Regions from separate parts of the Lentzea sp. NPDC051208 genome, predicted to be linked through region 2. Evidence: riboswitches for the same ligand, from Rfam matches in the RefSeq annotation. Region 2 holds a riboswitch; each other region holds the start of a gene.
What was found. A riboswitch is a leader RNA that binds a small molecule or an ion and turns the genes downstream of it on or off. The one in region 2 is predicted to bind glycine.
Positions count from the first base shown of each region.

Region 1 (9,826 bases), on a different contig from region 2:
AGCGCCAGCGTCTCGCCCGGCTCGACCGAGATCGAGAAGTCCTTCAGGACGGGCTCGCTGCGGGCATAACCGAAGGACACGCCGGAGAACGAGACGCCGAGCGGGCCGGACGGCACCTCGCCGGGACCGTCCGTCACGTCCGGCTGGGAGTCGATCAGCTCGTAGACCCGCTCCACGCCGGCCCTGGCCAGCTGGGCGGACACCATCAGGCTCGACAGCAGCCGCGTCGGGCCGACGAGGTTCGCCACGTACGTCGTGAAGGCCAGGAACGTGCCCAGCGTGACCTGGCCGTGCAACGCGAGCCAGCCGCCCAGGCCGAGCATCGCGACCTGGCCTAGCAACGGCAGCGCCGTCACGGTCGCGAGCGGCTTCGACGACAGCCGGGCGGCGCGCATCCGTTCGGCGAACAGGGACTTGGCGTGCTTCTCCAGCCGGGCGACCTCACGCGCCTCCTGGCCGAAGCCCTTCACCACGCGGACACCGGTGACGGTCTCCTCGACGTGCTGCGCCAGGTCCGCGGCCCGCTGCTGCGCCGACCAGGTGGCGGGGAACAGCGTCAGCCGCGTGCGGCCGGCCAGCCACGCCACCAGCGGCAGCACGATCACCGCGATGATCGTCAGCGGGATCGACAGGTAGATCATCGCCGCCAGCGCGGCCAGTGCGAACACCACCGTGCCCACGGCCAGCGGCGCCATCATCAGCAGCGACTGCACCAGCTGCAGGTCGGTGATCGAGCGCGACACGATCTGCCCGGTGCGCAGCTCGTCCTGCTTCGCGCCGTCGAGCCGCTGCACCGCCGAGAACACGCCGAGCCGCAGGTCGTGCTGCACGCCCAGCGCCAGCCGCCCGCCCAGGTAGCGCCGCAGGAACGCCGACCCGAACGTCAGCACCTCCAGCACGACCAGCGCCACCATCAACGGCCACAGCCGATCGGTGCGGCCGCCCGTCGAGTCGTCGATCGCCGTCTTGAGCAGCAACGGCCCCGCCGCCTGCAGACCCACGCCGACGACCGCGGCGAGCACCGACAGCACCACCAGGCGGGGGTGCTGCCAGCACGCTGCGGTCAGTCGGCGGATCCAGCCCTTTGTCACGGAACCCACCCTACGGTCGGGGTCCGACATAAAAGTGTGACGTCAGGAACCGCAGGTCAGGTGATGTCCTTCTGGGTCATCCGGGCCCAGCCGCCACCGAACGCGGCTGCCACCCAGGCGAAGAAGATCAGCCCGGACAGCCACCACGCCTGCGCACCGCCCGCGCCCGCGACGACCCGCAGCCAGTAGACGCCCTCCTCCGGCACGACGCCCGCGTCGGCCAGGAACAGGTCGACCGCGACCGAACCGGTCAGCCCGTCCACCGACCCGTTCGGCAGGAACCCGACGGCCGTCTCCGGCACGCCCGAGAGCCGCAGGCCGAACTGCAGCGCGTTCTCGATCACCAGGAAGTACATGATCAGCAGCACGATCACGCCGGCGGAATTCGGGATCAGCGCGCCGAGGCCCACGCCGAACATGGTCATGAGGATCGAGGACAGCACGCAGACCAGGGCGAGCATCGCCCAGCCGCCCGCGTCGGGCATCTGGCCGGAGTTGCTGGTGAGGACGAGGCCGAGCGCGGTGAACCCGATGATCGCGAGCCCGTAGATCGCGCCCCAGAGCGCGTAGACCATCAGCTTGGCCGCCATCGCGTGCACCCGAGACGGCGCTGTGAGGAACGTCGTCGTGATGGTGCGCGTGCCGACCTCGTTGGCGATCGCCAGCGCCCCGAAGATCAACGGGAACATCGTGGCGAGGTTGATCGTCCGCCCGATGCCGAGCAGGGAGAACTTCCACTGGTCCGGCGTCACGCCGAGCGCGTCGGAGAGCTGCTCCGCCTCGGAGGACGAGAAGACCTCCACGATCGACTGGCCGAGCAGGCCGGACAGCAGGCCACCGCCCAGCGCGATCAGCACGGTCGGGATGAGCAGCGCCCACCACAGCGTGGTTGTGGTGATCTTGCGGAGCTCGGCCTGCACGAGGTCGCCCATCAGGCCCACCCACCCTGCTGCTGCTGGTACGGGGCCGGCGCGTGCCCGGCGAACTGGCCGCTGGTGAGCCGGAAGAAGATCTGTTCCAGGTCCGCCTGCTCCTCCTGGATGCCGTAGACCGACACGCCCGCGCGCAACGCGGTGTCCGCGACGTGCTTGGCGTCCACTCCGGACACGGCGAGACGGCCGTCCGGCAGCTGCTCGAGCGCCTGGACACCGGCTTCCCGCAACGCCGTCGCGAGGGCGCCGATGTCCGACGGCTGCACGAAGACACGGCGTTGTTGTTGCTGGCGAAGGTGTTCCAGCGGCCCGTAGTACATCGTCTGCCCGCGCGACACGATCACGACCTGGTCGACGGTCTGCTCGACCTCGGCCAGCAGGTGGCTCGAGATCAGCACGGTGCGGCCCATGCGCGCGAACGACTGCAGGAAGTTCCGCAGCCACGCGATGCCTTCGGGGTCCAGGCCGTTCGCCGGTTCGTCGAGGACCAGCACCTGCGGATCGCCGAGCAACGCGGTGGCGACGGCCATCCGCTGCTTCATGCCCAGCGAGAACCCGCCGACGTTGCGGTCGGCGGCGGTGCTCAGGCCGACCAGGCCGAGGACCTGGTCCGCCTGAGCGTCCGGCACGCCGAGCGCCGCCGCGTACACGCGCAGGTGGTTGCGCGCCGTCCTGTTCGGGTGGAACCCCTGCGCCTCCAGCACCGCCCCCACCACGCGGCCGGGCTGACCGAGCTGGTGGAACGGTCTTCCGTTGATCGTCGCCGTACCGCTCGTCGGCTTCACCAGTCCCAGCAGCATTCGCAGGGTCGTCGTCTTGCCCGCGCCGTTCGGGCCCAGGAAGCCCGTCACGCTGCCGGGTGACACGGTGAAGCTCAGGTTCTGCACCGCGGTCACCGAACCGAACTGCTTGGTCAGGTTCTGGACCGCGATGAGGCCGCTGCCGTCATGCATGCGGCCCATCCTGCCTGAAGCGTCAGTCCGGCAAGGCGTGCTTGGGACGAGACACGACGGGCGCGCGGTGCACCACCGGCGGTTCGGCCGCCATGGCCGGCAGCTCGGTGGTCATCTCGGCCGGCGTCTCCTCCGGCAGTTCGATAACACCTGATCGAGTGAACGGGTTGCGCAACGGGCGGCGCCGTTCGCGATGCGGCAGGCCCTCGCCGATCAGGTGTTGGTGCGCCATGTTCCAGATCTGGCACGGCCATCGGCGGCGGCGCAGCCAGCCGGGACAGGCCTTGCACCGGCCGTCCTCGTCGGGCTGGTGCACCGTCAGCAACAGCCGCCAGCCGTCCGCGAGGCGGTGGATCTCCGCGCGGGCCAACGGAACCAGCGCTTCGGCTTCTCCGTGCTCCGCGACTTTGTCCAGCAGTGACAGGCGTTGCAGCACCGCGTCGCGCAGGGTCTCGTCCATCACATCTTCGCCGTGGCCTGGTCGAGCAAGGATCCCAGCCGACGTGTCTGAGTGGCGGACATCACAGCGGTCTCGCCCGGCGGCGTGACCAGCAGGACTCGGTCGTTCTCCACCAGAACGGTCATCGATCTGTCGCGCCCGAACGGGTCGTGGCAGTGGATCCATCCCTGTGGTTCAGCCATGGAATCTCCCTTCGAGGGACACCCGACTCCGTCTTCATCGGCCGAACGCCCTGCTCGCCGCACCGCGATGTCGGGATTTCACTCGTTTGCTGGAAGGGCCGGACACCGGCGGTGGTCCACTCGGGGAAACTTTTGGGTCGCGTTTCGGCGGGGGTGCTGGGCGCGGTGTGCCAGAGCCCGCTATATTTGGTCACGGCGGCCCCGCTCCCAGTGACCCCCAGGCTGGTTGAGCGCGGCCGCCCTTTAATCTCCCAGGTCCTTCCTCGTTCTTTCCTTCCGCGCACGCTCTGCGCGAAATCCTCTTGCGCCCTCCGCTCTCGTACGCTGTAAGTTGCTCGTACACCGTAAGGGGGAGGAACGATGACTTCGACGACCGAGAAGGTCGTGGCGCACCCGCATCCGCAACGCTGGGCCGTGCTCGGCGTGCTGTGCCTGTCCGTGATGGTCGTGGTGCTGGACAACACCGTGCTGAACGTGGCCATCCCGTCGATCTCGACGGGCTTGGACGCCAGCACCGCGGACATCCAGTGGATGATCAACGCCTACTCGCTGGCACTGGCGGGCCTGCTGCTCACGACCGGCTCGCTCAGCGACAGGTTCGGCCGCAAGCGCGCACTGCTGGCCGGTCTGGTGCTGTTCGGCACGGGCAGCGCGGTCGCGGCGTACGCGACCTCGTCCGAGGCGCTGATCGCGGCCCGCGGCTTCATGGGCATCGGTGCCGCGGTGCTGATGCCGGGCACGCTGGCCGTGCTGATGCAGCTGTTCGACGACAAGGAACGCCCGAAGGCCATCGGCATCTGGGCCGCCGTCACGAGTCTCGGCTTCGCGGCGGGACCGGTGATCGGCGGTGCGCTGATCAAGCACTTCTGGTGGGGCTCGGTGTTCCTGATCAACGTGCCGGTGGCGATCCTCGCGATCGCGGCCGTCGCGATGCTGGTGCCGGAGTCCAAGGACCCGGCCGTGCGCAAGCCGGACGTGCTCGGCTCGGTGCTGTCGATCGTCGGCATGGTGTCGATCGTGTACGCGGTGATCGAGGTGCCGGAGCACGGGTTCGGCTCGGCGGAGTTCGGCGTGCCGGTGGCGATCGGCCTGGTGACGATGACCGGATTCGCGTTGTGGGAACGGCACACCAGCGATCCGATGCTCGATCTCGGGTTCTTCAAGAACCGCCGTTTCACCGGCGCGGTGGCGTCGGGCGTGCTGGCGGCGTTCGGCATGGCGGGCTCGCTCTTCCTGCTGACGCAACACCTCCAGGGCGTGCTCGGCTACAGCCCGCTGGAGGCCGGCGTGCGCGTGGCGCCGATGGCGATCGCGTTGCTCGTCACCAGCAACACGTTGGGACAGCTCGTGATGAAGCTCGGCGCGGGCCGGGCGATGCTGCTCGGCATGACGATCGTCGCGGGCGGCGTGGCACTGCTGTCCGTCGGCACCACCTACCCGCCGACGCTGGCCGGGCTGGTCCTCATCGGCGTGGGTGTCGGTGTGTCCCAGCCGGTCGCGGTCAACGCGCTGATGGGCTCGATCCCACCGGAACGCGCCGGAATCGCGTCCGGGCTGTCGGGCACGCTGACGGAACTGGGCTCGTCGTTCGGCATCGCGGTGCTGGGCGCACTGCTGTCGGCGCGGTTCGTGGCCTCGCTGCCGGAGGGCGTCTCAGGGCGCTCGCTGACGGAGGCGCTGCACAGCGGTGCGGACATCACGGTCGTGCGCGAGGCGTTCTCGAACGGCATGAGCGTCAGCCTGGTCATCGGCGCCGTCGCCGTGTTCCTGGGAGGTGTTGTGGCCAGCGTGTTGCTCAGGCGTGCTTAGGATCGCTTCGTGGAGAGCGTGTGGTTCAGCAAGCCCAGGCCCGGCAGCGGCCAGCCCCTCGGCCTGAGCCGGGAGGCGATCGTCCGCAAGGCGATGGAGATGCTGGACGCGCACGGTCTGCAGAAGCTCTCGATGCGCAAGCTCGCGGCCGAACTGGGCGCGGCGCCGATGTCGCTGTACTGGCACGTGCCGACGAAGGACGCGCTGATCGAGCTGTGCCTCGACGAGGTCTACGGCGAGTTCACCCTCCCCGACACCGAGACCGACTGGGAGACCGCGGTGCGCGGGATGATGCGCGAGTTGCGTCAGCTCGCGCTCAAGCACCCGTGGTGGATTCGCGGCATCGGGGAGTTCAACACCATCGGCCCGAACGCCGTGGCGTACGCGGACGCCATGTTCGGGCCGATGATGCGCGCCGGACTGTCGACCGTGGCCGCCGCCCAGTCGATCTCCACGGTGGGCAGCTTCGTCAACGGGTACGCGATCGCCGAGGTCAACTTCATCGGCCGCGGCGGGATGGACTCGCCGCCGCCGGACATGGACAAGATCGCCGACCTCTACCGGGACAAGCACCCCAGGTACGTCGCGATGCTGGACGAGAGCGAGTTGTGGTCGCTCGAGCGCCAGTTCGAGTTCGGGCTGGACTGCGTGATCGAGGGCGTCAAGGCGAAGCTGGAGGCGCTGCGGCCGTGAGCATCGGCGCCAGATGGGCGAAACCCCCGCAGCGATTCACGCGTGCGGGGGCCTCAATCATCCAGTTGGCTTTCAGACGACGGTGTCCAGCGGCGTGTGCACGAGGCCGGTCGCCTCGGCCACCGGGCCGTTGGTCAGCAGACCGGCGTGGACGTTCAGGCCCAGGGCGAGCGAACGGTCGTCCTTGAGCGCCTTCTCCCAGCCCTTGTCGGCCAGCGCGACGGCGTACGGCAGCGTCACGTTGGTCAGCGCGTAGGTCGAGGTGCGCGGGACGGCGCCCGGCATGTTCGCGACGCAGTAGAAGACCGAGTTGTGGACCTCGTAGGTCGGCTCGGCGTGCGTGGTGGCGCGGGAGTCCTCGAAGCAACCGCCCTGGTCGATGGCGATGTCGACGAGCACCGAACCCGGCTTCATCTCGGCGACCAGCGCGTTCGAGACGAGCTTCGGAGCCGCGGCACCGGGGACGAGCACGGCACCGATGACCAGGTCGGCCTCGCGGACGGCCTGCTCGATCGCGAACGAGTTCGAGGCGAGCGTGCGCAGACGGCCCTGGAACTGGGCGTCGACCTGGCGCAGGCGGTCGACGTTGGTGTCCAGGATCTGCACGTCGGCGCCCATGCCGACGGCGATGGTCGCGGCGTTGACGCCCGCCACACCGCCGCCGATGACGACCACGCGGGCCGGGGCGACACCGGGGACGCCGCCGGGCAGCACGCCGCGGCCGCCGGAGGGCTTCATCAGCGCGAACGCGCCGACCTGCGGGGCCAGCCGGCCCGCGACCTCGGACATCGGGGCGAGCAGCGGCAGCGCGCGGTTCGGCAGCTGCACGGTCTCGTAGGCGATGGCCGTGGTGCCGGACGCGAGCAGCGCCTCGGTCAGCGGCTTGTCGGCGGCGAGGTGCAGGTACGTGAAGAGGGTCTGGCCGGCGCGGAGACGGGGGTACTCCTCGGCGATCGGCTCCTTGACCTTGAGGACCAGGTCGCCCTCGGCCCAGACGTCGTCGGCGGTCGCGAGGACCTTGGCACCCGCGGCGAGGTACTCCTCGTCGGTGATCGCGGACCCGAGACCGGCGCCCTGCTCGACGTAGACGTCGTGCCCGCGGCTGGTCAGCTCGTGCGCACCGGCAGGGGTGAGAGCGACGCGGTACTCGTGGTTCTTGATCTCGCGAGGAACTGCGATCCGCACGATGACTCCTCCGTTCGGTGGCCGACATCTCACAATGTGAGGCAGGCACAAGGTCATGTCACTGTGCTGGTCGCACTATCTGGTACCCCGATGGTTGTTCATCTGGGACAAAGCGACCTGAGCCCGGTTCGCGTTCCGCTCGACCGGCCCGCGTTGACACTCGGCGGGGGGCGCACATAGCGTTCGCCCCGGACAACTGAACACCGGCCGCGGCGCGCCAGCGCCAGAACCCGCGTGGGAGAGACCTCGACGAACTGGTCGAGGCGCCGAAGGGGCAAGCTCCCGCACACTCTCAGGCAGCAAGACCACCCGGGGTAGGCAACTCTGCACGGCGGAGGGGGCGCAAGTTTCCTGACCCGTCACAGCCAGAGGAGTCGCGCCGTGGAGTTCCCCGAGAACCTGCTCTACACCGTCGAGCACGAGTGGGTCGACTGGACGCCGGGCACCCAGGACCCGCTGACCTGCGGAATCACCGAGTACGCGGCCGACGCGCTCGGCGACATCGTCTTCATCCAGCTGCCCGAGGTCGGTGCCAAGGTCGTCACCAACGAGGTCTGCGGCGAGCTGGAGTCCACCAAGTCCGTGAGCGACCTGTTCTCGCCCGTCACCGGTGAGGTGATCGAGGTCAACAGCGCCGTCGTGGACGACCCGGCCCTCGTGAACAGCGACCCGTACGGCGCCGGCTGGCTGTTCAAGGTTCGCGTCGACTCGGCCGAGAACCTGCTCACGGCGGCGAAGTACGCCGAACTCACCAAATCTGACTGACCGCCCCACCACCACGAAGGACTGATCAGTGGCGATCAGCGTTTTCGACCTTTTCTCCGTCGGCATCGGACCGTCCAGCTCCCACACGGTCGGACCGATGCGCGCGGCCGCGATGTTCGTCGAGAAGCTCGGCGCGCGTGCGTCCGAAGTGGACCGCGTGCACGTAGAGCTGTTCGGCTCGCTCGGCGCGACCGGCCACGGCCACGGCAGCCCCAAGGCCGTGTTCCTCGGCCTCGAAGGCAACCTCCCCGAAGAAGTCGATCCCACCGCCGCGGCCGCCCGCGTCGAGGAGATCATCTCCACCGGACGGCTGAAGCTCGGCGGCACGCACGAGATCGCCTTCGCGCACGACCGCGACCTCGTCATGCACCGCCGCAAGTCACTCCCGTTGCACCCCAACGGGATGAGCTTCGAGGCGTTCGCGGACGGCAAGTCGGTGGAGCACGCCGTCTACTACTCGATCGGCGGCGGTTTCGTCGTCGACGAGAACGCATCCGGCACCGACCGGATCAAGCCGGACTCCACGCCGTTGCCGCACCCGTTCCTGACCGGCGACCAGCTCCTCGCGCGCTGCCGCGAGACCGGCCTGTCGATCAGCGAGATCATGATGGCCAACGAGCAGTCGTGGCGCACGGAAGCCGAGATCCGCCAAGGGCTTCTGCACATCTGGCACGTCATGCAGGAGTGCGTCGAACGCGGCTGCAACGAGCACGGCATCCTGCCCGGCGGCCTGAAGGTCCGCCGCCGCGCCGCCGAGATGCGCAAACGCCTGGAGGGCGAACACTTCGTCACCGACCCGCTGCGGGTCATGGACTGGGTGACGCTCTTCGCCCTCGCGGTCAACGAGGAGAACGCGGCAGGCGGCCGTGTCGTCACCGCACCGACCAACGGCGCGGCCGGCATCGTCCCGGCGGTCCTGCACTACTACACGAGGTTCGTGCCGGGAGCGTCCGACGACGGCGTGGTCAGGTTCCTGCTCACCGCCGGCGCGATCGGCGTGCTGTTCAAGGAGAACGCGTCGATCTCCGGCGCCGAGGTCGGCTGCCAGGGAGAGGTCGGCTCGGCCTGCTCGATGGCCGCCGGCGGCCTAGCCGAGGTGCTCGGCGGCACCCCCGAACAGGTCGAGAACGCCGCCGAGATCGCCATGGAGCACAACCTCGGCCTGACGTGCGACCCGATCGGCGGGCTCGTGCAGATCCCGTGCATCGAACGCAACGCAGTCGCGTCCATCAAGGCCATCACGGCCGTGCGCATGGCTTTGCGGGGCGACGGCTCGCACTTCGTGTCGCTCGACAAGGTGATCAAGACCATGCGGGACACCGGCAAGGACATGTCGGTGAAGTACAAGGAGACAGCTCGCGGCGGACTCGCCGTGAACGTCATCGAGTGCTGATCTCCGTGAGCCTCGAGCCCTTCACGTCTCAGCGGGCGTCGTACGCGGCCTGCGCGGCCAGCACCTCGGGCATGCGGCCTTCGAGCAGCTCGATCAACGACAGCAACCGCTCGGCCGTGTCGCGGCCCAGCGGCGTGAGGCTGTAGTCGACGCGGGGCGGGTTCGTGTTCTGGGCTTCCCGGAGCACGAGCCCGTCGCGCTCCAGCGCCTGCAACGTCTGGGACAGCATCTTCTCGCTGACCCCGTCGACGCGGCGGCGCAGCTCGTTGAAGCGCAGCTGCCCGTCGGCGAGCGCGGTCAGCGTCAGGCTGCCCCACCTGCCGGTGATGTGCTCCAGCGTGGGACGCGACGGGCACGCTTTCG
Region 1 is NZ_JBFBAW010000007.1:48,401-58,226, reverse strand. Features, by position in the region: gene AB0M48_RS18115 (ABC transporter ATP-binding protein) at 1-1,121, opposite strand, end outside; gene AB0M48_RS18110 (hypothetical protein) at 1,148-2,023, opposite strand; gene AB0M48_RS18105 (ABC transporter ATP-binding protein) at 2,023-2,976, opposite strand; gene AB0M48_RS18100 (hypothetical protein) at 2,999-3,436, opposite strand; gene AB0M48_RS18095 (hypothetical protein) at 3,436-3,618, opposite strand; gene AB0M48_RS18090 (MFS transporter) at 3,979-5,427, shown strand; gene AB0M48_RS18085 (TetR/AcrR family transcriptional regulator C-terminal domain-containing protein) at 5,437-6,120, shown strand; gene ald (alanine dehydrogenase) at 6,193-7,305, opposite strand; glycine riboswitch at 7,531-7,623, shown strand; gene gcvH (glycine cleavage system protein GcvH) at 7,687-8,070, shown strand; gene AB0M48_RS18070 (L-serine ammonia-lyase) at 8,099-9,463, shown strand; gene AB0M48_RS18065 (helix-turn-helix domain-containing protein) at 9,492-9,826, opposite strand, start outside.
Region 1: another riboswitch for glycine. It lies ahead of gcvH (glycine cleavage system protein GcvH); the one in region 2 lies ahead of gcvT (glycine cleavage system aminomethyltransferase GcvT).

Region 2 (9,826 bases):
CGACGTGGGTCAGCCCCCGGTACTCCAGGAGCCCGCGCAGGCCCCCGAAGCCCCTGTACAGCAGCAGGCCCCGGAAGTTCCGGCCGCGCAGCCCCCTGCGGCGCAACCCCCGGCAGCAGCCCCGGTCAGCACGTTGAAGCTGGTCGGCAAGCCCGTCGACAAGATGGGCCTCGTGGTCCAGGACGGCGACGGCCGCACCCTTTACCGCTTCGACAAGGACACCCCGAAGCCCGAAGGCAAGTCGAACTGCAACAACCAGTGCGCCGTGACGTGGCCGCCGCTGATCGCGGACACGATCCCGCAGGTCGAAGGCGTCGACGCGAAGCTCGTCTCGCTGATCACGCGCGCTGACGGCAAGAAGCAGGTCGCCATCGACGGCTGGGCCCTTTACACCTACTCGCAGGACCCGAAGCCGGGCGCGTGGAAGGGCCAGGGCGTTGGTGGCACCTGGTTCGTCATCCAGCCCGACGGCAAGCGCAACGTGGAGTGCCTGCCCCCTGGTGTCACGGCCCCCGCTGCGTAACCCCACAGCATCCCTTTAGGACGGTCCATCTGAAACACACATCACCCTGACACGGTGAAACCCCGGCCCTGGGGAAGGGGCCGGGGTTCCCGTCGTTTCGCTCTCGGGTCACCAACGCAAAGGGCGCCACCGGTTTTCGGTGGCGCCCCTCGTCGTTCAGCGTCAGAGCGTGGAGTACAGCGGGTGCTTCGCCGCCAGCACCTCGACGCGCGCACGCAGCTCGTCGATCGCCGCGTCCGGCTTCAGGGCCTCCGCGATCACGTCGGCGACCTCGGTGAAGTCCACCTCGCCGAACCCTCGGGTCGCGAGCGCCGGCGTACCGATCCGCAGGCCGGACGTGACCATCGGCGGGCGCGGGTCGTTCGGAACGGCGTTGCGGTTGACCGTGATGCCGATCTGGTGCAGCACGTCCTCGGCCTGCTTGCCGTCCAGTTCGGAGTTCACCAGGTCGACGAGGACCAGGTGCACGTCCGTGCCCCCGGTCAGCACCTTCACGCCGGCCGCCGCGACGTCCGCCTGCGACAGGCGCTCGGCCAGGATCCGCGCGCCCTCGAGCGTGCGGCGCTGGCGGTCCGCGAACTCCGGCGAGGCGGCGTGCTTGAACGCCACCGCCTTGGCCGCGATCACGTGCTCCAGCGGGCCGCCCTGCTGGCCGGGGAACACCGCCGAGTTGATCTTCTTGGCGATGTCGGCGTCGTTCGACAGGATCACGCCGCCACGGGGACCGCCGAGGGTCTTGTGCGTCGTGGTCGTCGTGACGTGCGCGTGCGGCACGGGCGACGGGTGCAGGTCGGCGGCGACGAGGCCGGCGAAGTGCGCCATGTCGACCATCAGGTACGCCTCGACCGAGTCCGCGATGCGGCGGAACTCGGCGAAGTCCAGCTGGCGCGGGTAGGCGGACCAGCCGGCGACGATCAGCTTCGGCCGGTGCTCCTGCGCCAGGCGCTCGACCTCGGCCATGTCGACGCGACCGTCGGAGTCCGCGACGTGGTACGGCACGACGTTGTAGAGCTTGCCGGAGAAGTTGATGCGCATGCCGTGCGTCAGGTGGCCGCCGTGCGCGAGGTCCAGGCCCAGGATCGTGTCGCCGGGCTGGAGCAGAGCGAACATCGCGGCCGCGTTGGCCTGCGCGCCCGAGTGCGGCTGGACGTTCGCGAAACCGGCGCCGAAGAGCGACTTGATGCGCTCGATGGCGAGGCGCTCGACGACGTCCACGTGCTCGCAGCCGCCGTAGTAGCGGCGGCCGGGGTAGCCCTCCGCGTACTTGTTGGTCAGGACGGAGCCCTGGGCCTGCAGCACCGAGACGGGCGTGAAGTTCTCCGAGGCGATCATCTCGAGCGTGCCCTGCTGGCGTGCCAGCTCGGCCGCAACGGCCTCGGCCACCTCGGGGTCGTACTCCGCGAGGGAGGCGTTGAACTGGTCGGACATCTGGAGGATCTCCCTACTTGGCGCGCTTGTAGAACGGAAGTGCGACGACCTCGACCGGCTGCTTCTTGCCGCGGACGTCCACCAGCAGTGAGGTGCCGGGCTCGGCACTGTCCTTCGACACGTAGGCCATGGCGACGGAGTAGCCGAGGGTCGGGGACAGCGCGCCCGACGTCACCTCGCCCACGACCTCGTCGCCGTCGAGCACCGCGTAGCCGTGGCGCGGGGCGCGGCGCTCGGGCGTCTTCAGTCCGACGAGGACCGAGTCCACCCCAGACTCGGCGACCTTGGTCAGCGCCTCGCGGCCCACGAAGTCGCCGGGCTTGTCGAGCTTCACCACGCGGCCCAGGTTCGCGTTGTACGGCGTCAGCGACGTCGTGAGTTCGTTGCCGTACAACGGCATCCCGGCTTCGAGACGCAACGTGTCGCGGCAGCCGAGACCGCACGGCTTGAGCTCGTGCGCCTCGCCCGCGGACAGCAACGCGGCCCAGACCGCGGGCGCGTCGGCGGGCGCGACGAAGAGCTCGAAGCCCTCCTCGCCGGTGTACCCGGTGCGGGCGAGCAGCGCGTCGACACCGGCCACGGTGGACGGGTACGAGGCGTAGTACTTGACCGCCGACAGGTCGGTCTCGGTCAGGCCGGAGAGGATCTCGACCGACTTCGGGCCCTGGATCGCGATCAGCGCGTAGTCCGTCGAGGCGTCCGTGACGACGGTGTCGAACCCGGCGGCGCGCTCGACCAGGGCCTCGGCGACGACCAGAGCGTTCGAGGCGTTCGCGACGACCATGAACTCCTCGTCGCCCAGGCGGTACACGATCAGGTCGTCGATCACGCCGCCGTCGGCCTGGGTGATCATCGTGTAGCGCGCCTTGCCGACGGCGAGTGCCGAGATGTGGCCGACCAGCGCGTAGTCGAGGGCCTCACCGGCCTGCGGTCCGGTCAGGACGATCTCACCCATGTGCGTGAGGTCGAACAGGCCCGCGGTCGTGCGCACCGCGTGGTGCTCCGCCAGCTCGGACGAGTAGCGCAGCGGCATCCGCCAGCCCGCGAAGTCGGTGAACATCGCGCCGAGCTGCTCGTGCTCGGCGTTCAGAGGCGTGAGGCGGGACATCAGAACGGTCCTCCAGGGTGCGCCGAAGAGCCGGACGCGGCCGGCTGAGGCATCAGAAGAATGACACGGTCCATCGGAGACTCCTCACTAGAGCGAGCCTCCCCCTCTGTCATGAGCCTGAGAGCTTCACCGCGCGGAGCGCGGCTTGCACCGTGGGCGAGGCTGCTGATGAGCCTGCTTTCCAGAGTTGCCTTCGTCGCGCGGTACCTGTGCCTGAGAGATTCCGGGGAGGGATTGCTCCTTCGGCGCCCGCCCGAGGTGATCAAAATCTCGAGGGGTCTCTTCCGCGCGACATCGACGGCCGTGTTCAGTTGTCAGCCCCAGACGCTAGCAGGCCAAACGTCACAGCGGGACGCCCTGAGCAGTCTTCTCGACCACCTTGCGCTCCGCCCAGAAGGACAGGAACGGGATCGTGCCGGCGAGCAGCACCAGCGCGGTGCCCTTGATCGACCAGCGCAGCTTCAGCGCCAGGTCGACCGAAATCACCAGGTAGATGGCGTAGAGGAAGCCGTGGATCGGGCCGACGACCTTCATCGCGCCGTCCATGTCCGCGGCGTACTTGAGCACCATGGCCACGACCAGGAGCAACAGGAAGACTCCGACCACGTAAGCCATGACCCTGAACCGGGTCAACGCACCCTTCATCTGCCCGCCTTCGCTCAACGACCGTCCCGCGCGTTGAGGTCCGCGAGCATGCGGTTGTAGGCCGCGAGCTCCGCGTCTTCTTCGTCGTCGAAGTGCTCGACAGGCGCGGGTTTGACGGCGTCAACGGTAGCCACCGGTGCGGGAGCGGGCGCAACCGGCTCCGGTGCGAGATCCGCGTCACGGTTCTGGCGCGCCAAACGGCGGAAACGCCACACCATGAAGAGGGGGAAGAGGCCGAAGAGCGGCCACTGGAGCACGTAACCGAGGTTCTGGAACGTGCCGCTGGCGGACTCGAAGCGCTGCCACTGCCACCACGCGAGCCCGCAACAGGCGACCAGCGCCGCCAGACAGGCGAACGCGATCAGCACACGCTGGGGAGTAAGGAGGCCGCGCACGACCTCCACACTACAAGTTGGAGATTGGGTGGGGCCTCCTGGGCGGAGGCCGACCCGTTGGGGGTCCGGGGGGCTTGCCCCCCGGCTGGGGCGTGGGGGCTCGGCCCCCACAAGACACGCGGAACAAGCTCGGCGAGCGCGTTCCGCGAGCATGCGGCTCCCGCTTGTGGAGCCCTATGCCACGCCGTCCCGGCGCTGCCTCTGCAGACGTGCGACGCACCAGGCTGCGGCAGAACCGCGGCGGAGGTGCTGGAGAACCGTCATCGGTCCCAGGCGCCGACCGAGGTCGGCAGGAGACAGGCCGGCCGCGCGGTAGTCGAGCGCGCGCTGGTCCAACGGGCTGATGCCCGCGTCCCACCACTGCTCGGCCTCGGCGACGTCGCCCACCAGCTGCCAGTAGCTCGCCGCGGCGGCGAGCAGTGCCTCGGGTGCCTCCGGCGCCCGCTTGCGCATCGCGGCCACGTAGGCCGGATCCGCCGAGTCGACCTTGACCAAGCCACGCGACCCGCTCCTGCCTCCCCGCTGCACGGGGATGCCTGGCGCCGAGGGGGGAGCCTCCGCGAGCCATGCGTTCTTGATCCGGTTCACCTCCTGCATCTCTGCGTCATCAGACCGTTCAGCCGCCCACTGCTGCAACAGCTCGTGGACCCCGGAGTCCTCGACCATATGTGCCTCCTCGTCGGTCGGGGATCGGCCATTGCAGCGGAAGGTATTCGGTAGGTCTGACAATCGCCAGACCCTGAATCCCCAGAACACCCGTTACCAGTGCGTGATTGGCCTCATTCCACCCGTCCGGCTCAACGCAGACAGCCGAGGATCACCCGCTGTCACTAGCTGATCGGGGTGGCCGTGCCGAAGAGGCTCCTGACGAAGGTGATGATCGACTCCGCGCCCTGACGCAGCCAGCCGAGTACCTGCTGCACCGCCGAGGCGGACTGCTCGGGCTGGGTGATCAGGAGGAACAGCACCAGCGCGACGCCCGCCAGCACTAGCACCTTCTTGAGGTTCACAGGTACCTCTCCGTCCATGTGGTTCACCGGTCGAGCGGCGGACCGCCCGTGTCACCCGCCATGGTCCCTCATTCACCCTTGCGATGAACAACGACCACGCCAAACTCGTCACAGGATCCACCGGCGACGCACGTCTGCACGACGGCCAACGTCACCCGAATGGCGGCTAAAGACAGGCGTCAGCAGCGCCGATGTCCTGGGCACGAGGTGAACACGGAGCCCCTCGCATCCCACAGCTTGGAAGAGAGACTGTTGCACCGGCCCTCACCCGGATGCCGAACGTCCCCCATCACGCACCGTCACGCGCTCGTGGCGTTATTAATGCACACCCGAACATTCATCCAATTACTCCAGACCGCCGCAGTTCCATAATGCGTTCGTCCGCCACACCCATGTCGGCAAGCACTTCCCCGGTGTTCACCCCGGCGGAAACCGGAGCCGTTGGAACGGCGGCCGGAGTGCGGTCGAAGCGAGGCGCCGGCGCGGGGTGCGGCGCACCGGACACGTCCACGAAAGTGGAGCGCGCCTCGTTGTACGGGTGCCGTGCCGCCTCGGCGGGGGTCAGCACCGGCGCCAGGCAGGCGTCCGTGTCCCGCGCGAGGTCAGCCCATTCGTCCCGCGGCCGGGTCTTCACCGCCGCCGCGATGCGCTCCCTCAGCTCGGGCCAGTTCGCCGGATCGTTGCGCGAGGGTGCGTCCTCCAGGCCCAGCACGCGCACGAGGTCCGCGTAGAACTTCTCCTCCAGCGCGCCGATCGCCACGTACTTCCCGTCCGCGGCCTCGTACACGTCGTAGAACGGCACTCCACCGTCGAGCATGTTCTCGCCGCGCCCGCCCGTCCACATGCCCGCGGACCGCATCCCGTGCAGGAACGTCGTCAGCAACGCCGCCCCGTCGACCATGGCGGCGTCCACGACCTGGCCGCGTCCGGAGCGCTCCCGTTCGTACAGCGCGGCGAGCACGCCGAGGGCCAGCAGCAGCCCGCCCCCGCCGAAGTCGCCGAGCAGGTTGATCGGGAACGACGGCGGCCCGCCGGCCCGGCCGAGTGGTTCCAGGGCACCCGCGACGGCGATGTAGTTGATGTCGTGGCCGGCGCGGTCGGCGAGGGGCCCGTCCTGGCCCCAGCCGGTCATGCGTCCATATACAAGGCGCGGGTTGCGGGCGAGGCACTGCGCGGGGCCGATGCCCAGCCGTTCGGTGACGCCCGGCCGGAAGCCCTCGATCAGCACGTCCGAGCGTTCGACCAGCTGCAACACCAGCTCGGCGCCTTCGGGCCTGCGGGTGTCGATCGCGATCGAGCGCCGGTTGCGGCCGAGGAAGTCGCCGGGGATCGTCGGCACGCTCCCCGGCTTGTGCACCTGGATCACGTCCGCGCCGAGGTCGGCGAGCACCATGGCACCGAACGGCGCGGGTGCGAGGCCCGCGAGTTCGACGACGCGAAGACCTGCGAGGGGACCGGTCACAGGGACCTCGCGATGATTTCCTTCATGATCTCGTTCGTGCCGCCGTAGATCCGCTGGACGCGGGCGTCGGACCAGGCACGCGCGATCGGGTACTCGTTCATGTAGCCGTAGCCGCCGAAGAGCTGCACGCACTCGTCGACGACCTTGCCCAGCCGGTCGCTGGCCCACCACTTCGCCATCGCGGCGGTCGGGATGTCCAGTTCACCCTTCAGGTGCTTCTCGACGCACTCGTCGATGAACGCCCTGGTCACAGCTGCCTCGGTGGCGCACTCGGCGAGCTTGAACCGGGTGTTCTGGAACTTCATCAGCTCCTTGCCGAACGCCGTGCGCTCCTTCACGTACTTCAGCGTCACGTCGACGGCCGCCTCGATGCCCGCGATGCAGCAGACGCCGATGATCAGGCGTTCCTGCGGGAGCTGCTGCATGAGCTGGATGAACCCGAGGCCCTCCTGGTCGCCGAGGAGGTTCGTGACCGGCACGCGGACGTCGTCGAAGAACAGCTCGGCGGTGTCCTGGCCCTTCATGCCGACCTTGTCGAGCACCCGGCCGCGCCGGATGTCGTTCTCCACGACCAGCAGCGAGATGCCCTGGGCACCCTGCGCCGGGTCGGTCTTGGCCACCACGATCACCAGGTCGGCGTGCACGCCGTTGGTGATGAACGTCTTCGAGCCGTTGATGACGTACTCGTCGCCGTCCCTGATCGCCTTGGTCCGGATGCCCTGCAGGTCTGAGCCCGCGCCGGGTTCGGTCATCGCGATCGCGCCGACGTACTCGCCGGACGCCAGCTTGGGCAGCCAGCGCTGCTTCTGCTCCTCGGAGCCGTAGGAGTTCAGGTAGTGGGCCACGATGCCGCTGTGGACGCTGTTGCCCCACGCGCTGTCGCCGGCCCGCGCCTGCTCCTCCAGCAACACGGCCTCGTGGGCGAAGGTGCCGCCACCGCCCCCGTACTGCTCGGGGATGCTCAGGCACAGCAGGCCGAGCTCACCGGCCTTGCGCCACAGTTCGCGGTCGACCTGCTTCTGCTCGGCGAAGCGCTCGACGTGCGGTGTGACCTCCTTTTCGAAGAACGTGCGTGCGAGCTGGCGCAACTGGTCCAGGTCACTGTCCATCCACCGCGATCGACGCTCTGCCATGCGGTCCACGAAACCACCGGGCGGTGATCCACGCCATGACCGCCGCGCCTGCGCAGCCCGGAAAAAGTGAGCGAAATTCCCACCCCGGTCGTACAGACTGCTGGGTATGCAGATCCACCAGGTCACGCCGGACGAGTGGGAGCTCTGGCGCGACACCCGACTGGACGCACTGGCCAGCGACCCCGGGGAGTTCGGCTCCACGCTGGCCCGCGAGCAGAGGTACGGAGAAGACGAGTGGCGTGCCCGCGCGGCGGAAGGCCTGAAGCTCGTCGTGCTCGATCCCCGCCCGGTCGCCCTGGTCGCCGCCACCGCGGAACCCGAGGGCCTCTACCTCTACTCGATGTGGGTGCGTGACTCCCATCGCGGCCGGGGGATCGGGGAAGCCCTGGTCAGGACGGTGCTGACGTGGGCGGCCGAGGAGGGCTGGAAGGTCGTGCGGCTGCGCGTGTGGGACGACAACCTGCCGGCGCGACGTCTGTACGAGCGGCTCGGGTTCGTCGACGCCGAGGAACCCGAGCACATGGAGTGCCGGGTGAGCTAATCGGTCACCCTCCACGGTCATGGCCAGGTCGAGAGGCCGGGCCTAGCGTGGTGTCATGAGCGAAGCCTTGATCTTCGACGCGGTGCGCACGCCGCGCGGCAAGGGAAAGCGCGGGTCGCTGCACAGCGTCAAGCCCGTCGAACTGGCCGCCGGTGTGCTGCGCGCGCTGTCCGAACGCAACTCCCTCGACACCTCCGCGGTGGACGACGTCGTGTTCGGCGTGGTGTCCCCGCTCGGTGAGCAGGGCGGCGACATCGCCCGCACCGCGGTGCTGGCCGCCGGGTGGGACCAGCGCCCGGCCGGGGTGCAGCTCAACCGGTTCTGCGCGTCGGGCCTCGAGTCGGTGAACCTCGCCGCGGCCAAGGTCGCGTCCGGGTTCGAGGACCTGGTGGTGGCGGGCGGCGTCGAGTCGATGTCGCGCGTGCCGATGGGGTCCGACGGCGGCGCGTGGGCGATCGACCCGCAGACGAACTTCGACCTGTCGTTCGTGCCGCAGGGCGTGTCCGCCGACCTGATCGCGACGCTGGAGGGCTTCTCCCGCACGGACGTCGACGCGTGGGCCGCCCGGTCGCACGCCCGCGCGTTCGAGGCGCAGAAGGACGGCCGGTTCGAGCGGTCCGTCGTGCCGGTCGTCGACCAGAACGGCACGGTGGTGCTCAAGGAGGACGAGACGATCCGTCCGGAGTCCACTGTGGAGTCGCTCGGCCGGTTGAAGCCGAGCTTCCAGTTCCACGGCGACCTCGGCTACGACACCGTCGCGATCGACCGCTACCCCACCGTCGAGCGCATCAGCCACGTGCACACGCCCGGCAACTCGTCGCAGATCGTCGACGGCGCCGCGGCGATGCTCATCGGTTCGGCGGCGACGGGCAAGGCCCTCGGCCTGACGCCCCGCGCCCGGATCGTGTCCGTCGCCGTCGTGGGCACGGAGCCGACGATCATGCTCACCGGACCGGCACCGTCCGCGCGCAAGGCGCTGGACAAGGCGGGCCTCTCGGTCGAGGACATCGACCTGTTCGAGGTCAACGAGGCGTTCTCGTCGGTCGTGCTGAAGTTCCTGCGCGACATGGACATCCCCGAGGACAAGGCCAACGTCAACGGCGGCGCCATCGCGCTGGGCCACCCGCTCGGCGCCACCGGCTGCATGATCCTGGGCACGCTGCTGGACGAGCTGGAGCGCCGGGACCTGCGCCGCGGCCTGGCCACGCTGTGCGTGGGCGGCGGCATGGGTATCGCGACGATCATCGAGAGGGTCTGAGGCATGCCGTTCCACTACGACAAGGACGCCGAAGGCATCGTCACCCTGACGATGGACATGTCCGGCTCCGCCAACGTGATGAACGACGAGTACCGGGGCCTGATGGGCGACGCGGTCTCCCGCCTCGAAGGCGACGAGATCACCGGTGTGATCATCACGTCCGCCAAGAAGACGTTCTTCGCCGGCGGCGACCTCAACGTGCTGATCGCGATCACGCCGGAGAACGCCTCGCAGGCGCTCGAAGGCGTCGAGGAGCTCAAGTCGCAGCTGCGACGCCTGGAGAGGCTCGGCAAGCCGGTCGTGGCGGCGATCAACGGGACCGC
Region 2 is NZ_JBFBAW010000011.1:109,271-119,096, reverse strand. Features, by position in the region: gene AB0M48_RS26320 (hypothetical protein) at 1-523, shown strand, start outside; gene glyA (serine hydroxymethyltransferase) at 686-1,951, opposite strand; gene gcvT (glycine cleavage system aminomethyltransferase GcvT) at 1,965-3,059, opposite strand; glycine riboswitch at 3,156-3,250, opposite strand; glycine riboswitch at 3,251-3,356, opposite strand; gene AB0M48_RS26305 (DUF3817 domain-containing protein) at 3,402-3,704, opposite strand; gene AB0M48_RS26300 (hypothetical protein) at 3,719-4,072, opposite strand; gene AB0M48_RS26295 (transcriptional regulator) at 4,274-4,765, opposite strand; gene AB0M48_RS26290 (hypothetical protein) at 4,930-5,127, opposite strand; gene AB0M48_RS26285 (CaiB/BaiF CoA-transferase family protein) at 5,447-6,571, opposite strand; gene AB0M48_RS26280 (acyl-CoA dehydrogenase family protein) at 6,568-7,704, opposite strand; gene AB0M48_RS26275 (GNAT family N-acetyltransferase) at 7,811-8,245, shown strand; gene AB0M48_RS26270 (acetyl-CoA C-acetyltransferase) at 8,301-9,503, shown strand; gene AB0M48_RS26265 (3-hydroxyacyl-CoA dehydrogenase NAD-binding domain-containing protein) at 9,507-9,826, shown strand, end outside.

Region 3 (9,826 bases), on a different contig from region 2:
CGGATCCAGCAGCAGGAGGAGAGCTCAGGTGAGCACGAACGACGGCCCAGGCGTTCCGCCGGAGCAGTCCCCGGAGCGGACCTCCGTCTTCCGGGCGGACTTCCTCCAGGAGATGGAAGGCGGCGCCGAGGCGCCCGCACAGGAGCCGGCCGTTGCCGGTGTTGACGCCCTTCCCGCCGGTTCCGCGCTGCTCGTGGTGAAGCGCGGCCCGAACGCCGGTTCCCGGTTCTTGCTGGACCGCGACACGACGAGCGCCGGGCGCCACCCCGACAGCGACATCTTCCTGGACGACGTGACGGTCTCGCGCCGTCACGCCGAGTTCCGCCGGGAGAGCGGCGAGTTCGTCGTCATCGACGTCGGCAGCCTCAACGGCACCTACGTCAACCGTGAGCCGGTCGACCAGGCCGTCCTCGCGAACGGCGACGAGGTCCAGATCGGCAAGTTCCGCCTCGTCTTCCTGACGGGTCCTGGCTCCGCGGGAGCCTGACGCGTGACGGCCGGGCGGCCACAACGCGGGGCCTCGAGCATCGGGGCTGTGCTCGCACAGCTTCGGCCCGAGTTCCCCGACGTCACCATCTCCAAGATCCGCTTCCTGGAAGCGGAGGGGCTGGTCCGCCCGGCACGCACCGCCTCCGGCTACCGCCAGTTCAGCGTGGCGGACGTCGAGAGGTTGCGGTTCGTGCTGTCCGCACAACGCGACAGGTACTTGCCGCTCAAGGTGATCCGCGAGCAGCTCGACGCCACCCCGGTGGACTCGGGCTCGATCTCGCGGCTCGAACTGCTGGCCCAGACCGGTTTCAGCGCGGAACAGCTGGTCCAGCTGGAACGCGACGGTCTGCTGCGCCCCGGCCCCGGTGGCCGCTTCACCACCGACGACGTCACCGCGCTCCGCACGATCCGGGCCATGACCGGACTCGGCGTCGAGCGCGAGCACCTGCGCGCGGTCCGCGCGGCAGCGGATCACGAGGTGGTCCTGCTGAAGTCGTTCTCAGATACCGAGACGGTCCGGGAATTGGCCGGCCTCTTCGCCTCGTTGCACTCGTTGTTGGTGCGAGCGGGCTTGCGGCAGTCCTGATCAGTCGGCGGAGTGTGCCTTCTTGATCACGATCTGCCCGCAACAATTGAGCACTCGGCCCGCTTGGCGGGTAGCGTCGGAGAGGTACGCCGGGGGATGCTCGGGTGTGAAACCGGGTCGTCCCCGAACGGATTAGAGGGAGGCGAGGCCCGATGAGCGAAATGCGTGTCGTCGGCGTGCGGGTGGAGCTGCCCCAGAACCAGCCGATCCTTCTTCTGCGCGAAACCGAGGGCGAGCGGTACCTGCCCATCTGGATCGGCAGCGTCGAGGCCACGGCGATCGCGCTGGAGCAGCAGGGCGTTCGTCCTGCTCGACCGCTCACCCACGACCTCCTCAAGGACGTCATCGGGGCGCTGGGGCGCAACCTCGAACAGGTCCGGATCACCGACCTGCAGGAGGGCACGTTCTTCGCGGAGCTCGTGTTCGACGGCGACGTGCGGGTCTCCGCGCGGCCCTCGGACTCGGTGGCGCTCGCGTTGCGCGTCGGTGTGCCGATCCACGCCGAGGAGTCCGTGCTGGCCGAGGCGGGCCTGATCATCCCGGACGAGCAGGAGGACGAGGTGGAGAAGTTCCGCGAGTTCCTCGACTCCGTCTCCCCCGAGGACTTCCGCGGCGCGGACACGTAGACACGGCAGGGGTGCGGACGCCTGAAGTTTTCCGGGTGTCGCACTCCGTCTCGTGCGGGCGTGAGGGCAGTTCGTTTGGACGTCCCTCGATTGGACTACTTACGGTCGTTTCGATCGCTAAACGATCACTAAACGTCACCTGAACGTGCTAGTTCGGGTGAGGGTATGACTCTCTACCTAAGGTTGAGAGTCGCAACTCCCCGCGCGTCGCGTTGACCTGCCATCGGACCGGTCTTACCGTCGAACTCGAGTGGACGTCGCTGCTTCGCGGAAGTGGACGCGGCGGCTTGACGGTCATGAGTTTCGTGGCCGTTCCGAGGGGAGGCAGGCGTGGTCGAGGAAGCGCCCTTGCGGGCCGAATCCGGGCTGCAGGGTGAACTGTTCCCGGACTCCTCGCTGCCGGACGAGCTCGTCGGTTACCGAGGACCCGCGGCATGTCAGATCGCGGGCATCACGTACCGGCAGCTCGACTACTGGGCAAGGACCGGTCTGGTCGCGCCGACGATAAGGATGGCGCACGGCTCCGGCAGCCAGCGGTTGTACTCCTTCAAGGACATCCTGGTGCTCAAGGTCGTGAAGCGACTGCTCGACACCGGTGTCTCCCTGCAGAACATCAGGGTCGCGGTCGACCACCTGCGCCGCCGCGGCGTGCAGGACCTGGCCAAGATCACGCTCTTCTCCGACGGCACCACCGTCTACGAGTGCACCTCGCCCGAAGAGGTCGTCGACCTGCTGCAAGGTGGCCAGGGCGTGTTCGGCATCGCGGTCAGCGGGGCGATGCGGGAGATCTCCGGCACGATCCACGAGTTCCCGTCCGAACGTGCGGACGGCGTCGAGATCGCCCCGATGACCGAGGACGAGCTGACCCGCCGGCGGCGTGAGCGCGCCACCGGCTGACCGGCCTGCTGATCGTGGCCGACTGGCACTGGTGGGTGGCCGGTCGGCAGAAGCGCCCGGATCCAGTTCGCCCCTAGCGTTTCCGGCATGACGATCACCCCTTCCTACCAGGTCGTGAAGGTGCTGGAAGCGGCGGCGCGGCGCGCGGTCCGGCTGGAGTTCGGCTTCCTCGGCACCGAGAACCTGCTGATCTCGCTGATCGACACCATCGGACCCGGCCGCAAGCTCGGCGCGAAGTCGCTGCGGGCCCAGGCGATGGCGCGAGGGCCCGAGCACTGGGCGGACGACGACGGCGGCGGCGTTCCCGAGGCTCATCCGGACGTCACGGCGTTGATGAACATCGCCTGCGACCGCCTCGTCCTGGAGACCGTGCTGCCCGTCAGCCGTGCGCTGGAGGAGTGTCTGCTCGCGGCGGTCGCCCGGGCCGGCGGCGGCGTGCTGACCACGACCCACCTCTCACTCGCGTTGCTGGAGCAGGGTTCCGGACGTGCCGCCGACCTGTTCGTGCTGCGCGGCGTGGACGTCGAGGCGACGGCCGCCGCGGTGCGCGCCGATGCCGCGCGGCGCTACGCGGAGATCGAGGAAGCGCCCGCCGTGCGGTTGCTGCGCAAGGCGGGAGCGTTGGAAGGGGACTCCGGCGGCGGGTACGTGCGCTGGCTGATGCGCTGGGTCGCGCGAGGCCAGGGGCTGGGCGGGCCGGTGCTGACCGTCGTGCGCAACGAGGCCGGGCGGCTGGCCGTGGCCGCGAGGCGGGAAGTGTCCTCTCGCGATCTGGTGGAGGCGGTGGTGTCCGTCGACCGCCAGCTGGAGGTGGCGGGCAAAAAGCTGAAGCCGGAGTTCGAGTCGGGCGGGGCGGCGGCGTTGCGCGAGGCGGGGATCGACCTGGCCGCTTTGCCCGTCAGCGGCGGCGAAGTGGAGCGGGCGATGGAACGGGCGAAGCTCGTCGCGGCCCGTCGCGGCGACGCCGTCGTGGGCACCGCGCATCTGCTCGTGGCGTTGCGCGACGACCCCGCGGACCCGGTCGCCGGGGCGCTCGCCGGTCTTCGGACTGAGATGTAGGTCGCGTCCCTAGGGACTACCTGAGCTGCCTGCGGGTATTCTTCTCGGGTAGTCGCTGAACTCTGGCGGGAGAGACCGGGCCCCGAGCCCGGCGCCGAAGGAGCAAGTCCCTCCCCGGGAACCTCTCAGGCATCCAGGACCGCCGAGCGAGACGCCTCTGGAAAGTGGATCACCAGGTGTTTTCTGGCGATCCCGCCGACGGTGAAAGCCCATCCTGACCGGTGGGTGAACCTCTCAGGCGCCCCTCGGGGTACGGACAGAGCGGGGAGGGCACCAGGACACGTGTGCCCGCAGCCCCGGAGGCGTTTGATGACGCAGGACTCTGTTAAGACCGACCCCCAGCAGGGGGCCCACCCCCTCCGGATTCCGCTCGCCGCTCTCGAGCACGGCACCCCGTTCGCCGACCGGCACGTGGGTCCGCGCCCCGCCGAACTCGCGCGCATCCTCGACGTCATCGGCGTCGGTTCGCTCGAGGAGCTGGCGCAGCACGCGGTGCCTTCGTCCATTCACGAGCGCGACCTCGTGCTGGACCTGCCCGCCCCGGCCACCGAGACCGAGGCGCTGGCCGAGCTCCGTGAGCTCGCCTCGCAGAACCGCCCGATGACGCAGATGATCGGCCTCGGCTACTACGACACCGTGACGCCGGGCGTGATCCTGCGCAACGTGCTCGAGTCGCCTGCCTGGTACACCGCGTACACGCCGTACCAGCCGGAGATCTCGCAGGGCCGCCTCGAAGCGCTGCTGAACTTCCAGACCATGGTCGGCGACCTGACGGGCCTGCCGGTCGCGAACGCGTCCATGCTGGACGAGTCGACCGCCGCCGCCGAGGCGATGACGCTGGTGCGCCGCGCCGGCAAGTCCAAGTCGAACAAGTTCGTCATCGACGCCGACACGCTGCCGCAGACGCTGGCCGTCATCGAGACGCGCGCCGAGCCGCTGGGTATCGAGATCGTCGTCGCGGACCTGTCGCAGGGCATCGAGGGCCTCGGCCTGGGCGGCGACTTCTTCGGCGTGCTGCTGTCGTACCCCGGTGCGTCCGGTGTGGTGCGCGACCAGGCCGCGTTGATCGAGGAGATCCACGCCGCCGGCGCCCAGGCCGTCGTCGTCGCCGACCTGCTGGCGCTGACGCTGCTGCGCGCGCCCGGTGAGATCGGCGCGGACGTCGTCATCGGCACCACGCAGCGCTTCGGCGTGCCGATCGGCTTCGGCGGCCCGCACGCCGGTTACATGGCCGTCCGGTCCGGTCTGGAGCGTCAGCTGCCCGGCCGTCTCGTCGGTGTCTCCGTCGACGCCGACGGCTCGCTGGCCTACCGCCTGGCCCTGCAGACGCGCGAGCAGCACATCCGCCGCGAGAAGGCCACGTCGAACATCTGCACCGCGCAGGTGCTCCTGGCCGTGATCGCGTCCATGTACGCCGTCTACCACGGTCCCGAGGGCCTGCGTTCGATCGCGACCCGCGTGCACCGCCTGGCCACCGTGCTCGCCACGGGCCTGTGCGAGGCCGGGATCGACGTCGTGCACGGCGAGTTCTTCGACACCGTCCAGGTGCGCGTCGAGGGCCGGGCCGCCGCTGTCGTCGAGAAGGCGCGCGAGGCCGGCATCAACCTCCGCAAGGTCGACGACGACGTCGTGGCAATCGCTTGCGACGAGAAGACGACCCGCGCGCACATCGTCGCGGTGTGGGAGGCCTTCGGTGTCACCGGGTCCGATGTGGACGCCATCGACGCCGACACCGCCGACGGCATCCCGGCCGACCTGCGCCGCACCTCGGACTACCTGACCCACCCGGTCTTCCACGCGCACCGCTCCGAGACCGCGCTGCTGCGCTACCTGCGCGCGTTGTCCGACAAGGACGTCGCCCTGGACCGCAGCATGATCCCGCTCGGCTCCTGCACGATGAAGCTGAACGCCACCGCGGAGATGGAGTCCATCACGTGGCCGGAGTTCTCGACGCTGCACCCGTTCGCGCCGGTCGAGGACGCCCAGGGCCTGCTGAAGATCGTGTCGGACCTGGAGGCCTGGCTCGCCGAGGTCACCGGCTACGACGCGGTGTCGCTGCAGCCCAACGCCGGTTCACAGGGTGAGTTCGCGGGCCTGCTGGCAATCCGCGCCTACCACCGCGCGAACGGCAACGCCGCCCGCGACGTCTGCCTGATCCCGTCGTCCGCCCACGGCACCAACGCCGCGTCCGCCGTCATGGCCGGCATGCGCGTCGTCGTCGTGAAGTGCGACGACAAGGGCAACATCGACATGGGCCACCTGCGCACCACGGTCACCGAGCACGCCGACGACCTCGCCGCGATCATGATCACCTACCCGTCGACCCACGGCGTGTACGAGGACACCGTCCGCGAGGTCTGCGGCCTGGTCCACGACGCGGGCGGCCAGGTGTACGTCGACGGCGCGAACCTCAACGCGCTGATCGGCCTGGCCCGCTACGGCAAGTTCGGCTCGGACGTCTCGCACCTGAACCTGCACAAGACGTTCTGCATCCCGCACGGCGGCGGCGGCCCCGGCGTCGGCCCGATCGGTGTGAAGTCCCACCTCGCCCCGTTCCTGCCGAACCACCCGCTGCAGCCGACGGCGGGACCGGCCACCGGTGTCGGCCCGATCTCGGGCGCCCCGTGGGGTTCCGCGTCGATCCTGCCGATCTCGTGGGCGTACGTGCGCATGATGGGCGGCGACGGCCTGCGCCGCGCCACCCTGACCGCCGTGGCGGCCGCGAACTACGTGGCGCGTCGTCTCGACGAGCACTACCCGGTCCTCTACACCGGTGAGGGCGGCTTCGTGGCCCACGAGTGCATCCTCGACCTGCGCCCGATCACCAAGGCCACCGGCGTGACGGTGGACGACGTCGCCAAGCGCCTCGCCGACTACGGCCTGCACGCCCCGACGATGTCGTTCCCGGTCGCCGGCACCCTGATGGTCGAGCCGACCGAGTCCGAGGACCTGGCCGAGATCGACAGGTTCATCGACGCCATGATCGCCATCAAGCGCGAGATCGACCGCGTCGGCGCCGGCGAGTGGCCCGTCGAGGACAACCCGCTGCGCAACGCCCCGCACACCGCGGCCTGCGTGACCGCCGGCGAGTGGAACCACCCGTACACCCGCGAAGAGGCCGTCTTCCCGGCGGGCCACAGCGCGACCCCGAAGATCTGGCCGCCCGTCCGCCGCATCGACGGCGCCAAGGGTGACCGCAACCTGGTCTGCTCCTGCCCGCCGCTCGAGGCCTACAGCAACTAGACCTGCAGTGGAACTGGGGCGCACTCGGGGGTGCGCCCCAGTTTCATGCTCCGACGGGGCAGGCGTCGTCGCCGCAGTTCTCGTCGGCGCCGATGCCCGGCTGGTTCAGGTCGTGCTCGAACGCGAAGTGGAAGCAGTCGGGGTGCATCCGCTCGAACAGCTCGAAGTCTTCCTTCTCCAGCTCCACCGTCTCGCCGCACCGCTGACACGTCTGTTCATCTGACACGGTCAGATCGTCTCACCCGCGCCGCGCGAACAGGATCGCCCCGTCCTCGCCGAGCAGCCACTGCGCCTCGACGGTGAACCCGGCCGCCCGCAGCCACTCCGCGACCCGCTCGGGCCGTCGCAGGTGGACGTGCACGCGCATCGGATGCCCGCCGTAGCCCTGGGTCTTGAGCCGTGTCTCGTCACCGACGTGGAAACCCAGCTGCAGCAACCCGTCAGGCCTCAGCGCTTCCCGGAAGTGCCCGAACACCGAGGGCACTTCGTCATCGGGTACGTGGATCAGCGACCACCAGGCGATGATCCCGCCGACCGCCTCGGGGAGCGGTTCGGTCATCGACCCGACCTCGAACCGCAGCCCGGGGTGGTTCCGCCGGGCCAGCGCGATCATCGCGGGGGAGAGGTCGATGCCGAACGCGTCCACGCCCAGTCCGTGCAGGAGCGCGGTGATGGTGCCCGGCCCGCAGCCGACGTCCGCGACGGGACCGCGCACCTCCTCGGCGAACAACCGCAGCGCCGCCCGCAGGTGCGGGAGGCCGTCCAGGAGGTCGCGCGTCTGGTCGGCGTAGCTGACCGCGACCGTGTCGTAGGAGTCACGCGTGTCCGCCAGCCAGTCGCTCACACCGGGGAACCTACTCCTCGAACGGCTCCGGCCGGTGCCGTCCGGACAACGCCAGCGCGGCGATCCACGTGTCCGGATCGCCGTCCCAGTCCAGTGCCTTGATCTGGTCGGCCGACCGCCGCCCGCCGATGGCCCGCATCAGCTCGAACGACGTGGTCCGCAACGTCCCGGCGGGCTCGCCGTGCCCGAGCACGCGGTCGCCGTGCTCCAGCGTGATCCGCAACGCCGGCACGTCGTTCTCCCGCATCCGCTGGTCGAGCTGCTGCAACGGCCGCACCAGCGCCGCCCGCACCTCGACGCCGTCCCGCCCGCCCGGCACCCCCAGCGCGGAGCGGAGGTCGTGCTCGTGCGCGATCACCTCCGACACGAGGACCGGCCCCATCGGCGTGTCGAACAACGGCTGGGCCAGCTCCAGGTTCGCGTCCCACTCGGCGAAGGCGTCGGCCAGCGAGTTGCCGCGGCGGTCGCGCACCTGCCGTTCGCCCCACTCGCCCGACTCGACACCGTCGAACCGGCGGTCCGCGAAGTCGCGCAGACCGCCGGCGAGGTGCGCCACCACGTCCTTGACCGACCAGCCGGGCGTCGCCGCCACGGGCGTCTGGGGATCGGCGCCGGACACCAGCGCGGTGATCCGTGCCTTGGCCGCGTCGTAGAGAGGGGCGTTGGTCATCGTCAGACCTCGTACTCCAGGGTGTAGGTGCCGCTGCCATCCTCCGCCCAGTCCACCGTCACCGCACCTCGCGCGTTCAGGTACTTCCCGGTGCCGTCGACGACCTCGATCGCGGCCTCCACAGAGGACCGGTACGCGCCGACGTGGCGCAGCACCAGCGTGCCCCCGTCCGCGGTGATCTCCTCGATCGCGGTCGTCCACGCCACCTCGTCGCCGTAGTACATGAGGTACCGGCAGCTCCCGACGCCGCTGACGTCGCCCGCGTAGGTGAACTGGACGTGCGCCTCGGTGAGCTTGCGTCCCTGGACCTCCTGGTAGGACCGGCCGTCCCAGGTCTTCTCGTCCCAGCTCTTCACTTCGATGGTTCCGGTTGCCTTCATGCGGATCACTCTGCTGGCAATTCCTGACAGATCGTGTCAGGTTCATCTTGTGAAATCCGGCAGGCTCCTCCAGGTCCTCCTGCTCCTGCAGTCCAGGGGCCGGATGACGGCCGACGAACTGGCGTCCGAACTGGAGGTCTCGCCACGCACGATCTACCGCGACGTCGAGGCCCTCTCCGCCTCCGGCATCCCCATCTACGCCGACCGCGGCCCGGCGGGCGGCTACCAGCTGGTCGACGGCTACCGCACCCGGCTGACCGGCCTGACGACCGACGAGGCGCAGTCGTTGTTCCTCGCGGGCCTTCCCGGACCCGCCGAGGCGCTGGGGCTGGGGGAGTTCGCAGCCGCGGCCCAGCTCAAGCTCCTCGCCGCCCTGCCGACGGAGCTGCGGTCCCGTGCCGAGCAGATCCGCCAGCGCTTCCACCTCGACACCCCGACGTGGTTCCGCGGCGACGAACCCACCGAGCACCTCGCCACGATCGCCGACGCCGTCTGGGAGCAGCGCAGGGTCCGCATGACCTACCTGCGCTGGGGCAACCAGACCGTCGAGCGCGAGGTCGACCCGTACGGGCTCGTGCTGAAGGCCGGCACCTGGTACTTCGTCGGCAGCGGCCGCACCTACCGCGTCTCGCGCGTGCTCGCGCTCCAGGTGACGGCGGAGTCGTTCGAACGGCCGGGCGACTTCGACCTCGCCCGGTTCTGGGCCGAGTGGTCGGAGCAGTTCGAGGCCCGCATGTACGGCGAGCGCGTCACGGTCCGCATGACGCGCTCCGGCCTGGACAAGACCCAGTACCTGCTCAGCGGCTATCAGGCCCGCGTCATCCGGGACGCCGCACCCGAACCGGGGCAGCAGTTCGGCTTTCCCACCGAGTCGCACCGGCACGCTGTCGCTGACCTGCTCAAATTCGGTGCGGACGTGGAAGTCCTGGCACCGGACGAGCTGAGACACGAACTCGTCAGGACGATCGAGGCGATGCAGGACGTCTACAACGATGCGAAGCTACGCGCATGGTTCCGCTGATTGCGTTGAAC
Region 3 is NZ_JBFBAW010000002.1:529,284-539,109, reverse strand. Features, by position in the region: gene garA (glycogen accumulation regulator GarA) at 29-487, shown strand; gene AB0M48_RS06955 (MerR family transcriptional regulator) at 536-1,075, shown strand; gene AB0M48_RS06950 (bifunctional nuclease family protein) at 1,228-1,701, shown strand; gene AB0M48_RS06945 (MerR family transcriptional regulator) at 2,032-2,598, shown strand; gene AB0M48_RS06940 (Clp protease N-terminal domain-containing protein) at 2,686-3,657, shown strand; glycine riboswitch at 3,714-3,809, shown strand; glycine riboswitch at 3,813-3,919, shown strand; gene gcvP (aminomethyl-transferring glycine dehydrogenase) at 3,967-6,900, shown strand; gene AB0M48_RS06930 (hypothetical protein) at 6,944-7,126, opposite strand; gene AB0M48_RS06925 (class I SAM-dependent methyltransferase) at 7,139-7,744, opposite strand; gene AB0M48_RS06920 (maleylpyruvate isomerase family mycothiol-dependent enzyme) at 7,755-8,414, opposite strand; gene AB0M48_RS06915 (DUF3224 domain-containing protein) at 8,417-8,794, opposite strand; gene AB0M48_RS06910 (YafY family protein) at 8,844-9,815, shown strand; gene AB0M48_RS06905 (aldo/keto reductase) at 9,803-9,826, shown strand, end outside.
Region 3: another riboswitch for glycine. It lies ahead of gcvP (aminomethyl-transferring glycine dehydrogenase); the one in region 2 lies ahead of gcvT (glycine cleavage system aminomethyltransferase GcvT).